3 regions of the Alteromonas sp. 07-89-2 genome follow, and region 3 is predicted to be linked to each of the others. Evidence: predicted binding sites of a transcription regulator. Region 3 holds the regulator's gene; each other region holds the start of a gene.
What was found. The regulator FNR, encoded in region 3, switches genes on or off when oxygen is low (the NO sensors DNR and NnrR bind a similar motif). The targets are predictions, from matches to a motif close to TTGATCTAGATCAA.
Positions count from the first base shown of each region.

Region 1: a site for FNR is predicted at 1,307-1,320, ahead of F0261_RS05385 (GbsR/MarR family transcriptional regulator). Genes of this name have one in related genera too.
Region 2: a site for FNR is predicted at 2,448-2,461, ahead of F0261_RS03390 (cytochrome ubiquinol oxidase subunit I). Genes of this name have one in related genera too.

Region 1 is NZ_VTYM01000005.1:101,393-105,485, forward strand. It holds gene F0261_RS05380 (tandem-95 repeat protein) at 1-600, opposite strand, end outside; gene F0261_RS05385 (GbsR/MarR family transcriptional regulator) at 1,369-1,926, shown strand; gene F0261_RS05390 (cytochrome ubiquinol oxidase subunit I) at 1,938-3,311, shown strand; gene F0261_RS05395 (cytochrome d ubiquinol oxidase subunit II) at 3,323-4,093, shown strand, end outside.
Region 2 is NZ_VTYM01000003.1:142,208-146,300, forward strand. It holds gene cydB (cytochrome d ubiquinol oxidase subunit II) at 1-660, opposite strand, end outside; gene F0261_RS03390 (cytochrome ubiquinol oxidase subunit I) at 657-2,237, opposite strand; gene F0261_RS03395 (DUF3365 domain-containing protein) at 2,566-3,171, opposite strand; gene F0261_RS03400 (sigma-54-dependent Fis family transcriptional regulator) at 3,327-4,093, shown strand, end outside.
Region 3 is NZ_VTYM01000033.1:15,781-19,873, forward strand. It holds gene F0261_RS17690 (patatin-like phospholipase family protein) at 1-174, opposite strand, end outside; gene ttcA (tRNA 2-thiocytidine(32) synthetase TtcA) at 175-1,128, opposite strand; gene uspE (universal stress protein UspE) at 1,277-2,200, opposite strand; gene fnr (fumarate/nitrate reduction transcriptional regulator Fnr) at 2,445-3,182, opposite strand; gene F0261_RS17710 (sulfite exporter TauE/SafE family protein) at 3,228-3,887, opposite strand; gene ccoS (cbb3-type cytochrome oxidase assembly protein CcoS) at 3,874-4,093, opposite strand, start outside.

The DNA of each region.
Region 1 (4,093 bases), on a different contig from region 3:
CGCAGCAAGCTCGTTTTCCGCAGCAGAGCTTTGCGTAGTTACTTGGTAGAGGGCTGCCTCAACCGACGCACTTTGCGTTGTTCCCACTATTGGGCCGTTATCACCTGTTGCTGTGTCACCAAATTCATAAACAGGCGTTACCTCGATAGCAAACGCTTCCGCTGGCGTTGCATTGCTGTCTATAGTGAAACAAACATTTGTAGTTAGATCAGGGCCATTGGTTACAACCGAGCCCACTGGGATATCTACCGTTGAAAAACTGAACCCTTCAGTGCCCGCAACGGTTTGCGCAATGATAGGATCTTCGAGCTCATTGTTGTTCGCAACGGTGTCAAACGTGCCTACATTAACCGTAGCGCTGTTACTTCCTATAAACGTCGCACCGTTAAATGTTAAGTCAGCATCATGAATAACGCGAAGATAAGGGCCATACCCTGTTGTACCTGAGTTAATTAACGGTATGTCGTAACAAAATGACTCCCCTATAAACGCGCTTTGCGGCGGTGAGTTTGTGATGACAGGGGTTGCTGCTTGCGCGCTTTGCAATGCGCCTAAGAGCAATGAAGTACCGATGATGGCTTTGGACAATGTGCGGATCATGCCTTTCCTTTCATTCGTTTTTTTCTTTTTAAAACAGTTAGCTATCGGGTTCAGTTGTAATCACTTCATGCTTGTTTTCATCGAACTCAACGTAAAAAACCATTGAATACATTCAAATGATAAAACCTGAAAACTAGTACAAGATTTAACTTCTCGCCAGATAGAAAGCAGTAACTATTAATAAACAAAAACTAATATCTCTTTATTTTATATAGAGTTACTGAGCAAAGCAGACCATAACGCGTTGAAAAGTGTAAAGACAGTAGACATAAGGATAAGACAACAAGGATAGGGGTAAACCCCTATAGCAATTACTAAACCCCCAAATTTAGTTAGCTGTATGAATCATTAGATTTATTATCGAGCGATATTATTTAAAACCCACACCTTCATATTGGTATAAAAATCAATACTCACGTATTGAACCACATCTCAGAGTTAAGCTTTATAATTAACCAAGAGGTCAAAAATCCATGTTTTGAGTAAACTCAGTTCCTATTAAAGGCCGTGCTCCCTCATCACGAACAAAACATAAAGATGGAAAGAAAACAAACCTCCATCAGACGTTATCACTTAGCACTCTTTTGGATTTGAAACGTTTTTTTACTCAAATACATCAAGCATTCGTTGCGTTATTTTGGGTCATCCTAAATTCGGGTAATTAGCTCCTCGCCATTAAATTTTTCTTATTTTTATTCTCTTTCTATTGATCTTGATCAAACTAATAACTAAACTTTCAGTAATTTCTGAAACTTCTGGAAGGTAAAAATGAAAATGACGCCTTTAATTACATCTGCGGTAATGCACTTTGGCGAAATGGGAAGTCGTTGGGGTTTCAACAGAACAGTAGGGCAAATTCTTGCGCTTATTGTTTTAAACGAAGAGCCCATTTCGGCGCAGGAAATTGCAGATGCGCTCAACATATCCAGAGGCAATACCAGCATGGGTTTAAAAGAGCTTCAGTCATGGCGCTTAGTTAAACAGCATCTTGTTCCTGGTGAGAGAAAAGAGTTCTTTATTCCGGCTGGCGATATTTGGACATTGGCCAATAGAGTATTTGAAGAACGAAGAAAGCGCGAGATAGACCCAACCATGAGTCTACTGCGTGATTTGTTGCTTGACGCACCTGCCAATGAAAAAGAGGCAAATGCACAACATAAACTGAACGAAATTCACGATTTACTCGAATCAATTACGGCATGGTCTGAAGAGCTTCAAAATCTTGGGCCTGAAAAGTTAAACACGTTGATGAAGTTGGGTTCTGGCGTGGGCCGTATGCTTGAGCTTAAGGACAAGCTACTTCCGGGGAAAAACAGCGTTAACTAAGGGGGCCTTCTGTGGATGCATTCTTGCTGTCTCGTTTACAATTTGCGTTAAATATTAGTTTTCATATTTTGTTTCCAACCATCACCATGGCGATGGGCTGGTTTCTATTTTACTTTAAGCTGCGCTCTAATATTTCAGGTCACCCTGTGTGGATGCGTATGTATCGCTTTTGGGTACGTGTCTTTGCCCTAAGCTTCGCCTTGGGTGTAGTAAGCGGCGTCACCATGTCATTTCAGTTTGGTACTAACTGGCCTGGATTTATGGAGAAAGTAGGTAATGTGGCGGGGCCACTACTCGGTTATGAGGTACTTACCGCCTTTTTCTTAGAAGCCACGTTTTTAGGCATCATGCTGTTTGGCATACGCCGTGTTCCGAACTGGCTGCATACGGCTTCAACCCTTATTGTTGCACTTGGCACCACTACTTCTGCGTTCTGGATATTAGCCTTAAATAGCTGGATGCAAACCCCACAGGGCTTTGAAGTGGTCGACGGTGTGGTGTACGCCACAAACTGGAAAGAAATTATCTTTAACCCGTCTTTCCCTTACCGCTTTGTACATATGATGTTAGCGTCTGGACTGACGGCCAGCTTCCTGATTGCTGGGCTTTCAGCCTACCGCATGCTTAAAGGCGACGACAAGCTTGCGCCTAAGCTCGCGCTTAAAACCGCCACCTATACGGCGGCAGTGTTAATCCCGCTACAAATTTTTGCTGGCGACATGCATGGTTTAAATACGCTTGAACATCAGCCTCAGAAAGTAGCGGCGATGGAAGGACTTTGGGAAACCACTGAAGGTGCACCTTTGTTACTTTTTGCAATTCCTGACGAAGAAAGCAAAGAGAATCATTTTGAAATTCCCATTCCCTATGGCGCAAGTTTAATTCTTACTCACGAACTTAAGGGCGAGATTAAAGGGTTAAATGAGTTTGAAGGAGAGCATCCGCCTGTTGCTCCTGTTTTCTTCGGTTTTAGGGTTATGGTGGGTATGGGCATGTTGATGCTCGCTGTGTCATGGCTTGGCAGTCTTTATCTTATGCGTAACAAAGACTTCCCAATTTGGCTTAAACGCACGTTTGCAGGCATGGCGTTTAGCGGCTGGATTGCTACGTTAGCAGGCTGGTACGTAACGGAAATAGGCCGTCAGCCCTATTTGGTAAGCGGTGTGTTAAGAACCGCTGATGCCGTTACCCAATTGCCACCGGCGAATATTGCTCTGTCTTTCACGCTTTATCTTGTTATCTATACAGTGCTTCTAATCGCATACATGGGAACACTTATGTTGATGTGCAGAAGAGCCGTTGAAATTGAAGAGATAACGACGGAAGAGCGCGAAGTTGCCAAGGCAAAAATGCAACCTACTGACCCAGACCCAAGCACGGTTTAAGGAGAGCAAACATGTTTGAAAGTGTATCAGCAGAAATGCTCGGAAATATTTATGTGGGTTTACTTGGTTTATCTGTATTGCTGTACGCCATTTTAGATGGCTACGACTTGGGTGTGGGTGTACTTATTCCGCCAAGAACAGAAGCGTTTCGCGATGACATGATAGCCTCCATAGGCCCTTACTGGGATGCTAATGAGACGTGGCTTGTGCTCGCCATAGGTCTACTGCTTATTGCTTTCCCTGAAGCCCATAGTGAGTTTTTACAAACCTTGTACTTGCCTGCAACCTTCATGTTATTAGGGCTTATTTTGCGCGGCGTAGCGTTCGATTTTCGCGCCAAGGTTGTGCAGGTGAAAAAGCGTAAGTGGGACATGGTATTCAAATACGGTTCGCTTTTAACCACATTAGCTCAAGGGTATATGTTAGGTATATACGTGACGGGGCTTCGCACAGATATTTGGGCGCAAGGCTTTGCACTTCTCGCTGCATTTGGTGTTACGGCTGCCTATGCGTTTATTGGCTCGTGCTGGTTAATACTTAAAGGCGAAGGTGAGCTTCAACAAAAAGCGTATTACTGGGCCAGAAGAGGTTTAGGGGTACTGGCAGTAGGGATTGTCGCGGTAAGTATCGCAAACCTAACCTTACACGATGACGTGCGAGATTTATGGTTGTCTGCTCCTTGGGGCTATGTGCTTTTCGCTATTCCAGTAGCGTGTTTTGCGCTCTTAGCACTATGTGGTGTGTTGCTTAAAAAACTGCCTGATGCACAAGGGAAAGGCGAA
Region 2 (4,093 bases), on a different contig from region 3:
AAAACCTGCAATAACAAACAAGGCTACACCTACAAGGCTCAATACTACGGACACGGCGCGGGCTCTAACTTCAATAAAACCATCGGTTTTCATTTGTAACCAGGTCGCACCGTGGTTAAGTAAAATAGCCACTGACAGTAATCCGCTCACCAAAGCAAAAGGCGTTAGCAAACCAAAGAACGAACCTGTATAGGTTGATTTAAGGGTGCTATCTAGCTCGAATGGCACACCTAATAGCAGGTTACCAAACGCCACGCCAAAGATGAGCGACGGAATAATACCACCAGCAAAAAGCGCCCAGTCCCAGGCTTTGCGCCACTGTGGGTTAGGTAATTTACTGCGGTAATCAAAACCAATAGGACGCATCCATAGGGCAATTAACGTTAAAGCCAAAGCAAGGTAAAAACCGGAAAACGCCGTCGCATAAATCATTGGCCACGCCGCAAAGATGGCGCCACCAGCGGTAATAAACCACACCTGATTTCCGTCCCAATGAGGTCCAACGGTGTTAATCATCACACGACGTTCTTTGTCATTTTTTCCGATAAGGGTAAGCAAAGCGCCCACCCCTAAGTCGAAGCCGTCAGTTACGGCGAACCCAATTAGCAGCACGCCAACTAAGCACCACCAAATGACGCGTAACAGTTCATAATCAATCATGCTTTTGCTCCTTGCTCATCAAGGTCAATAAGATCAAGCTCAGTTTCAGTCTTTGTATCTTCAGGAGGCACAGGACCTTTCTTCGCGAATTTTTTCATTAGGTAAAAGCCAATGATGAACATTGCTGTGTAGAAGACGGTATAGGCAACAATAGTGGTTACCACATCGCTAATCGCCAGGTTAGACACTGAGGTATGCACCGGCAATACTTCTGCAATAGACCATGGCTGACGACCATATTCAGCAACGAACCAGCCAGCTTCACAGGCCACCCAAGGAAGTGGCAAACCATAAAGAGCGCCTCTTAGTAGCCAGCGAGGCTTGGTGATTTTATGCTTTGTGCTGTAATAAAATGCACACAAGAACAGAGCAAGCATAATAAAGCCTGCGGCAACCATAATTCGGAAACTCCAAAATAGCGGGGCCACCGGTGGAATGCTGTAGTCAACGGCTTGTTGAATGGCTGTGTCTGATGGGTTTGACATATCGTCTGTGTAGGGCTCAAGCAGCATGGCGTAGCCAAGACTGTCTTTATTGGCTTCAAAGGCCGCGCGCTGCTCAGCTGTTGCGGTACCATTTCTTACATCATCAAGCACTTCATAAGCTTTGATGCCGCTTAAAATACGCTCGCGATTCTCTTCTTTAAGATCCTTAATACCTTTGACTTCTTCGGTTAACGAGCGAGTAGCAATAATGCCCATTGCCCACGGAATCTGAAGGGCGTATTCAGTTTCTTCTTTTTCATCGTTGGGTATACCAAAAACCGTGAACGGTGCTGGCGCAGGGTGGGTCTCGTATTCAGCTTCAACTGCAGCTAATTTCACTTTTTGCACGTCACCAAGTTCATAGCCACTTTCGTCACCTAAAACAATAACTGACAAAGTTGAAGCTAAGCCAAAGCTGGCTGCAATCGCAAACGAACGACGGGCAAACGCAATATGCTTGTGGTTTAGTAGATAGTAGCTAGAGATTGCCAATACAAACATGGCGCCGGTCACGTAACCTGCTGAAACCGTATGAACGAACTTAACCTGTGCTACAGGGTTAAAAATAACGTCAGCGAAGCTGGTCATTTCCATACGCATCGCTTCAAAGTTAAATTCAGCGCCTACTGGATATTGCATCCAACCATTAGCGATTAGGATCCAAAGTGCTGAGAAGTTAGAACCAATGGCAACTAACCAAGTAGCCATAAGGTGCTTCACCTTAGACATTTTGTCCCAGCCAAAAAAGAACAGGCCCACAAAAGTAGACTCCAAGAAGAAGGCCATAAGCCCTTCAATAGCTAAAGGCGCGCCAAAGATATCGCCGACATAGTGGGAATAGTATGACCAGTTCATGCCGAACTGGAATTCCATGGTTAAGCCTGTGGCGACCCCAATGGCAAAGTTAATACCAAACAGCTTTCCCCAAAACTGGGTCATTTGCTTGTATATCTCTTTACCTGTCATCACATAGACCGACTCCATAATGGCAAGTAAGAAACTAAGCCCCAAAGTTAAGGGTACAAATATAAAGTGGAACATTGCAGTTAATGCAAATTGCCACCGCGATAGTTCTATTAACGTATCGCTCATGGGTTATCTCCCTTGTATTTCGTGTGCGCGTTAAACGCTTAGCAGAAAAAGTGGTTTAAAATTCAGTGATGAACACATGAATATGCCGCATGGCAAGAGCACGGTTTATGCCATACATCAGTAATTTGGCTGCTAAAGCGCAATTACCGATAAACGGCGGTATTTTCGTACTGTGCAGATAAATTATTCCACGACCGAGCGTGTGGCTTATTGATCCAACGCAACAATTGGTGGCGATACATTCGCCATATTTGTCATTTAGGTGACAAATATGGCACAAGAGAAAGGCTGCTTAGCCGAATGTCAAAAAGTGGAGCATAAGGAAAAGTTAAGGGGTATATGAGAGTGTGAACGCGCCTCGTAATTCTCCCAAATCGAACCCTGTAGCTTGATCGTTGGGATAGTGCTTTAAAATGGATTGTTTTACTGAAGGTGCCACATTAGCTCCATGGCATGCCATGCATACCTGACCTTGTTCAATAGCCATCATGTATCTAAACTTACCGCTTTCGCTATCGTATTGATAAGTTTCAAGGGGTCTTTTAGGGGTCAAATTGTCTTGCTTAGCTTTGGTCAGTAATTGTGAAAACCATACTAACTGCTCACGCTCCCATTGATCTGCCGCATTGTTTGGGTTCCTTACTTTCAGGGCGGTACGCCCGACCTCCCACCCGTTTTGACTAAGCGCCTGAGCAATAGGAGCCGCTGCAATCTGGCATTCGTTAACACCAGCCTCTAGCCCTCCGGATTGAATTGCTTGCTGTAATCGTGACTTTAGCGCGCCTCCCAGTGCTTTTGCGTGTAATCGCGCTTCTTTGACTTTCTCTTGGGCACTATTTTCACTTTGTTTCTCATTGGCAGTCGCTGTATCTGCCAATGAATGAGCACTACTTGCCAATAAGCTTATCGCCACCAGCATTACGCCATTTTTCATTATAAAACTCTCCTTGGAATTGAATGAGTTGCTACCGAAGTATTGCCGTTTGTCTCAAACAGTGAACAAGCTCTATGCCAATATGATAAATTGCCAAAATCAAATTAGAACAAACTAATATTCAGCCACCCATGAATATATCCATAGTACAAGCGATGATAGATGCGATAGATAAACCCGCAATCTTCATTAACCCAAGCTACGTTATTGAAGCTGTCAACCAGCCCTACAGAGACACCTACCCTGTGGATATAAAGCTTGGCTTTAGTACCTGCTATCAAGTCTCTCACCGCAACAGCAAACCTTGCGATAAGTGCGGCGAGCATTGCCCCATGCAAGAGAGTAAAGCCACAGGACGAGCGGCTAGCGTAGTACACGTTCATACCACCAGTGAGGGTCAAAGCTACTGCGACATCCTCATGCGCCCGATCTTCGACGGTAGCGGAGAATTATTAGGTTTCTTGGAAATACTTGATAAGCTGTCGTTTGCCTCAAACCGACCTTCAGCAGGAAAGATGGTCGGCGAATCAGAGGCATTTAAAGCAATGCTCAACAAAATAAATCGCGCCGCTAACTCAGATATTTCAGTACTACTGTTTGGCGAAACCGGCACGGGTAAAGAGCTGGTATCCCAAGCACTTCACTCGAGTAGTCACCGTGCTGGCAAACCATTTGTTGTCATCGAGTGTACCGGCATGTCCGACACGCTGCTTGAAAGCGAACTATTCGGTTATGAAAAAGGGGCATTTACAGGCGCAACCACAAATAAGAAAGGGCTCGTAGAAGCAGCGGAAGGCGGCACATTGTTTTTTGATGAAGTCGGCGATATCCCACTTTCAACACAAGTAAAGCTTCTGCGGCTGTTCGAGTCTCAAACTTATCGGCCTGTAGGAAGCACAGTGTCTAAAAAGGCTGATTTTCG
Region 3 (4,093 bases):
CCACTCTTTCAATCCTTCCAGCTTGCCACTTGCGTAGGCAGCACCCACATAGGCACCAATAGAGCATCCCGCTACAACGTCAATTTTTACGCCGAGTTTTTCTAATGCTTCAATTATGCCAATGTGAGTCCAGCCCCTTGCGGCACCGGCACCTAGCGCAAGTCCAATTTTCATTTACTTAGGTTCCATAATGTTTATTACTTCAATAGCATTATCTTCATCACTGAAGTCCGTACTATTTTCTGTAGTGAAAGAAGGTTCATCAAACCCGATATCACCGTCTTCAACCGGGCCTTCTTGTGTAGCTATAGCTTTAAAATCATAAAGGTTGCTGTCGATTAAGTGTGAAGGCGCTACGTTTTGAAGCGCGCGGAACATCGACTCTATACGACCTGGGAAGCGACGGTTCCAGTCTTGAAGCATAGCCTTTATGTTTTGGCGCTGTAGGTTTTCTTGTGAGCCACAAAGGTTACAAGGAATAATCGGAAATTCAGCGGCCTGAGAATATTTCTCGATGTCTTTCTCTGTGCAGTACGCCAATGGACGAATAACGATGTGTTCACCGTTGTCGCTGACTAGCTTTGGCGGCATAGACTTAAGCTTGCCACCATGAAACATATTGAGGAAAAACGTTTCTAGCATGTCGTCGCGGTGATGACCTAATGCAATTTTAGTCGCACCTAACTCTTTTGCCGTGCGGTACAAAATACCACGGCGCAAGCGAGAACAGAGAGAGCATGTCGTCTTTCCCTCTGGAATTTTGTCTTTAACAATAGAGTAGGTGTCTTCTTCTACAATTTTGTAGTCAACGCCAATGCTTTCTAGATATTCAGGCAAGATATGTTCGGGGAAACCAGGCTGCTTTTGGTCAAGATTAACCGCAACGATATCAAAATGAATAGGCGCAATCTTCTTTAAAAACAATAAAATATCTAGCATGGTGTAGCTGTCTTTACCGCCAGATAAACACACCATTACTTTGTCGTTGTTTTCAATCATACCGAAATCGCCAATGGCTTTACCCACATTGCGGCGAAGTCGTTTCTGAAGTTTGTTGAAGTTGTACTTTTGCTTACTTTGCGCAGCATTTAATGGCGACGCGTCAGCACTGTTTGTGCCTAAACTCATAATTAACTAGCTTGGTTTGTGATAAAGCCACCATTATACATTAAAGCGGCTTTTCGAGACCATGCTTGTGAAGTTAAATTTGTTGGTGACATACCGTGTTGGCCGCTAAGTAACGGCAAACACGGGCTATGTAGTACTGATGAAAAGACTACACCGACAACGGCGACACAAATCCATCTGGCTTAATAGCAAGCACATCGCAATTGAGTTCGTCGATCACGTGTTCTGCAGTGTTACCAATTAGGGCCGCTGAAATGCCCACACGGCCAACGGTTCCAATAACAACCAGCTCTGCATCCAGTGTTTTTGCCACTTGCGGGATAACTTTTTCCGGAAGGCCTTCTCTTACTACACATTTGTTGTCAGGAATACCGTACTTTAATGCGTGACTACGCATTTCCTTTAAATGATGATTTTTTACCGCGTCGTGATAGGTATCGGGGTCGAACTCAGGTACTTCTATGGCGATATTAAGTGGTGTAGAAGGGTAACTGTTAACCAAATTTACGCTACCTTTTAATAAAGAGGCGTAGTCGTTAGCAATGAGCGTGAGCTTATCGTTAAGTGCGGCATGCTCATCGTCTTCACTGCCTACGTTTACTGCAGCAATAATCTCCCCTCCTTCTGGCCAGTCGTGCTCTTTAACGAGCAATACTGGGCGAGGGCATTTACGCATTAAATGCCAGTCGGTGGGGGTGAAAATAACAGAAGCAAGATCGTCGTGCTTTTTGGTTGCCTTTACCACTAAATCTATCTGATTGTTTAGGGTGTAGTAAATAATCGACTCATACGCGCGATTATTCCATTCTACAACGATATCAGTTTCAGTGAATCCTTGTTCTCTTAAGTGGGTGGCAAGCCATTTTGCATGCTCCTTTGTAACTGCATCGCGCATTGACTCGCGCTCATCCGGGCTAAGCATGGTTGTCATATCATAAGATAAGTCGTATACCACCATCATGGCGGTAACTGAAGCGCCTGTTTTTGAAGCGAGTTCATAAGCACGGCTTAGTGCAGGTTGGTTATCGCGCTCGGCATCTACCACGGCCAGAATTCGTTTACACTCAATCATAACGTCCCCCTAACTACGAAACTTAGTAGCGGCTGTCGAAATCGAAGTTTTCTAATACTAACTATAAACGACATTGGGAAAAACGTAAGTTGTTTTAGATCAAGAATTTTACGAGGCGACCATGAGTGAACTTAACGAATTGAATATGGAGCAACCGGCGTGGCGCTGAAAGGTTAGATAGGTGGCTAACACAGGTCACAAAAAAGCGCGCTTAGTGCGCGCCTTATTTAACACTTAAAAAGGACTAACCGCAGACAACGCTTGGGCCGTTAAGCGCCGCTAGTTTGGTGTTTAGTCTATCGAAATCCAAAATAGTAATAAGCTTGCCGTCTACTTTTATGATGTTGTCTTTTTGAAAACGGCTTAACAGACGACTAATCGTTTCAATCGTTAATCCTAAATAGTTTCCAATTTCGTTGCGCGTCATAGTTAAGTGGAATTCTCTATGGGAAAAGCCACGTTCTTCAAAGCGCTGAGAAAGATGTGATATAAAATACAATAAACGCTCTTCTGCGGTTCGCTTGTTTAAAAGCATGATCATGTCGTGATCTTGTTTTATTTCAGCGCTCATGAAGCTCATGATTTGGTGGCGCAGCTTTGGAAATTGCACTGACATTTCGTCGAGGGTCTCGTAGGGAAGCTCACACACCATGGCAGTTTCTAACGCAGAGGTATAGCTTTGGTGTTTGTTCTCTCTTAATGCATCGAAACCGATAATGTCACCAGGAAAGTGGAAGCCAGTAATCTGTTCTTCACCTTCGGTATTAGTCACAAATGATTTGAATGAACCGGTTCTCACTGCAAATAGAGAACGGAATTTATCACCAGTTTGAATCAGCGTGTCACCTTTATGAAGCGGCTTCTTGCGTTCAATAATATCGTCAAGAGATTCGATTTCTGTTTTATTTAACGCCACCGGTAAACACAGGTGACTGAAACTACAGTTTTGACAGTGAATAGAAAATTGGCTTCCTTTGCTCATAATGCACGCTCTCTAAAAGAATACCCGACAATAATACACCTATTTTTAAACGATTGCGCCATGAATAAGATAAGCTGCATATATTGCCATTATTACTGCAATAATTTGTCTAAAATGGTTATGTTGAAAACTTCGAACAATATATTGGCTACCAGCGCTTGCGGCGAGCAAGGTGGGTAATGTACCCAAACCGAAGAAGAACATAATAGCAGCGCCTTCTAGCGCATTACCCGCCGCGAGAGACCAGGTAAGTGTGGAATACACCAAACCGCAAGGAAGCCAACCCCAAATAAAACCATAAGGCAACGCACTTAAAGGGGTCTTAAATGGCAAAAAGCGTTTTGAAAGCGGCTGGACTTTGGAAAATAGGCCTCTACCCGCATTTTCCAGCACCGTTAAGCCAGTCCACCACTTACCCAAATAACACGCCAGTAGAAGCAACATGATTCCGCTAAGTAGGGAAAGGGCATAGTTGGCAAGAGGTATATAATCTGCTGCAATTTTTCCAAGTGCCCCGGTTATTGCTCCGGCGATGGTGTAGCTCACTATACGTCCTATGTTATAGGCAAGGGTATAGGGTAGTGCTGAAGCGCCTTTAGGCGATACCATCCTAAGCGCAGCGACAATTCCACCGCACATTCCCACACAGTGAACTCCGCCGGCTAAGCCGATAAGAAAGGCAGAGAAGTAGTTAATCCCTTCCATGTGGCGCTTGGCTTTTGTCTACTTTACTGTCTTGAAGTTCCTTGCGTTGCTCAGCTAGCTTTTTTTCTTCTGGCGGAAGATCATCGTCAAACAGTATGCTATAACCTTGGCGATCTAAATCTTCAAATTGGTTGGTTTTCACCGCCCAAAAGAATATCACGATAGCGACGGCAACGATGATGATGGCGATTGGAATTAATACGTAA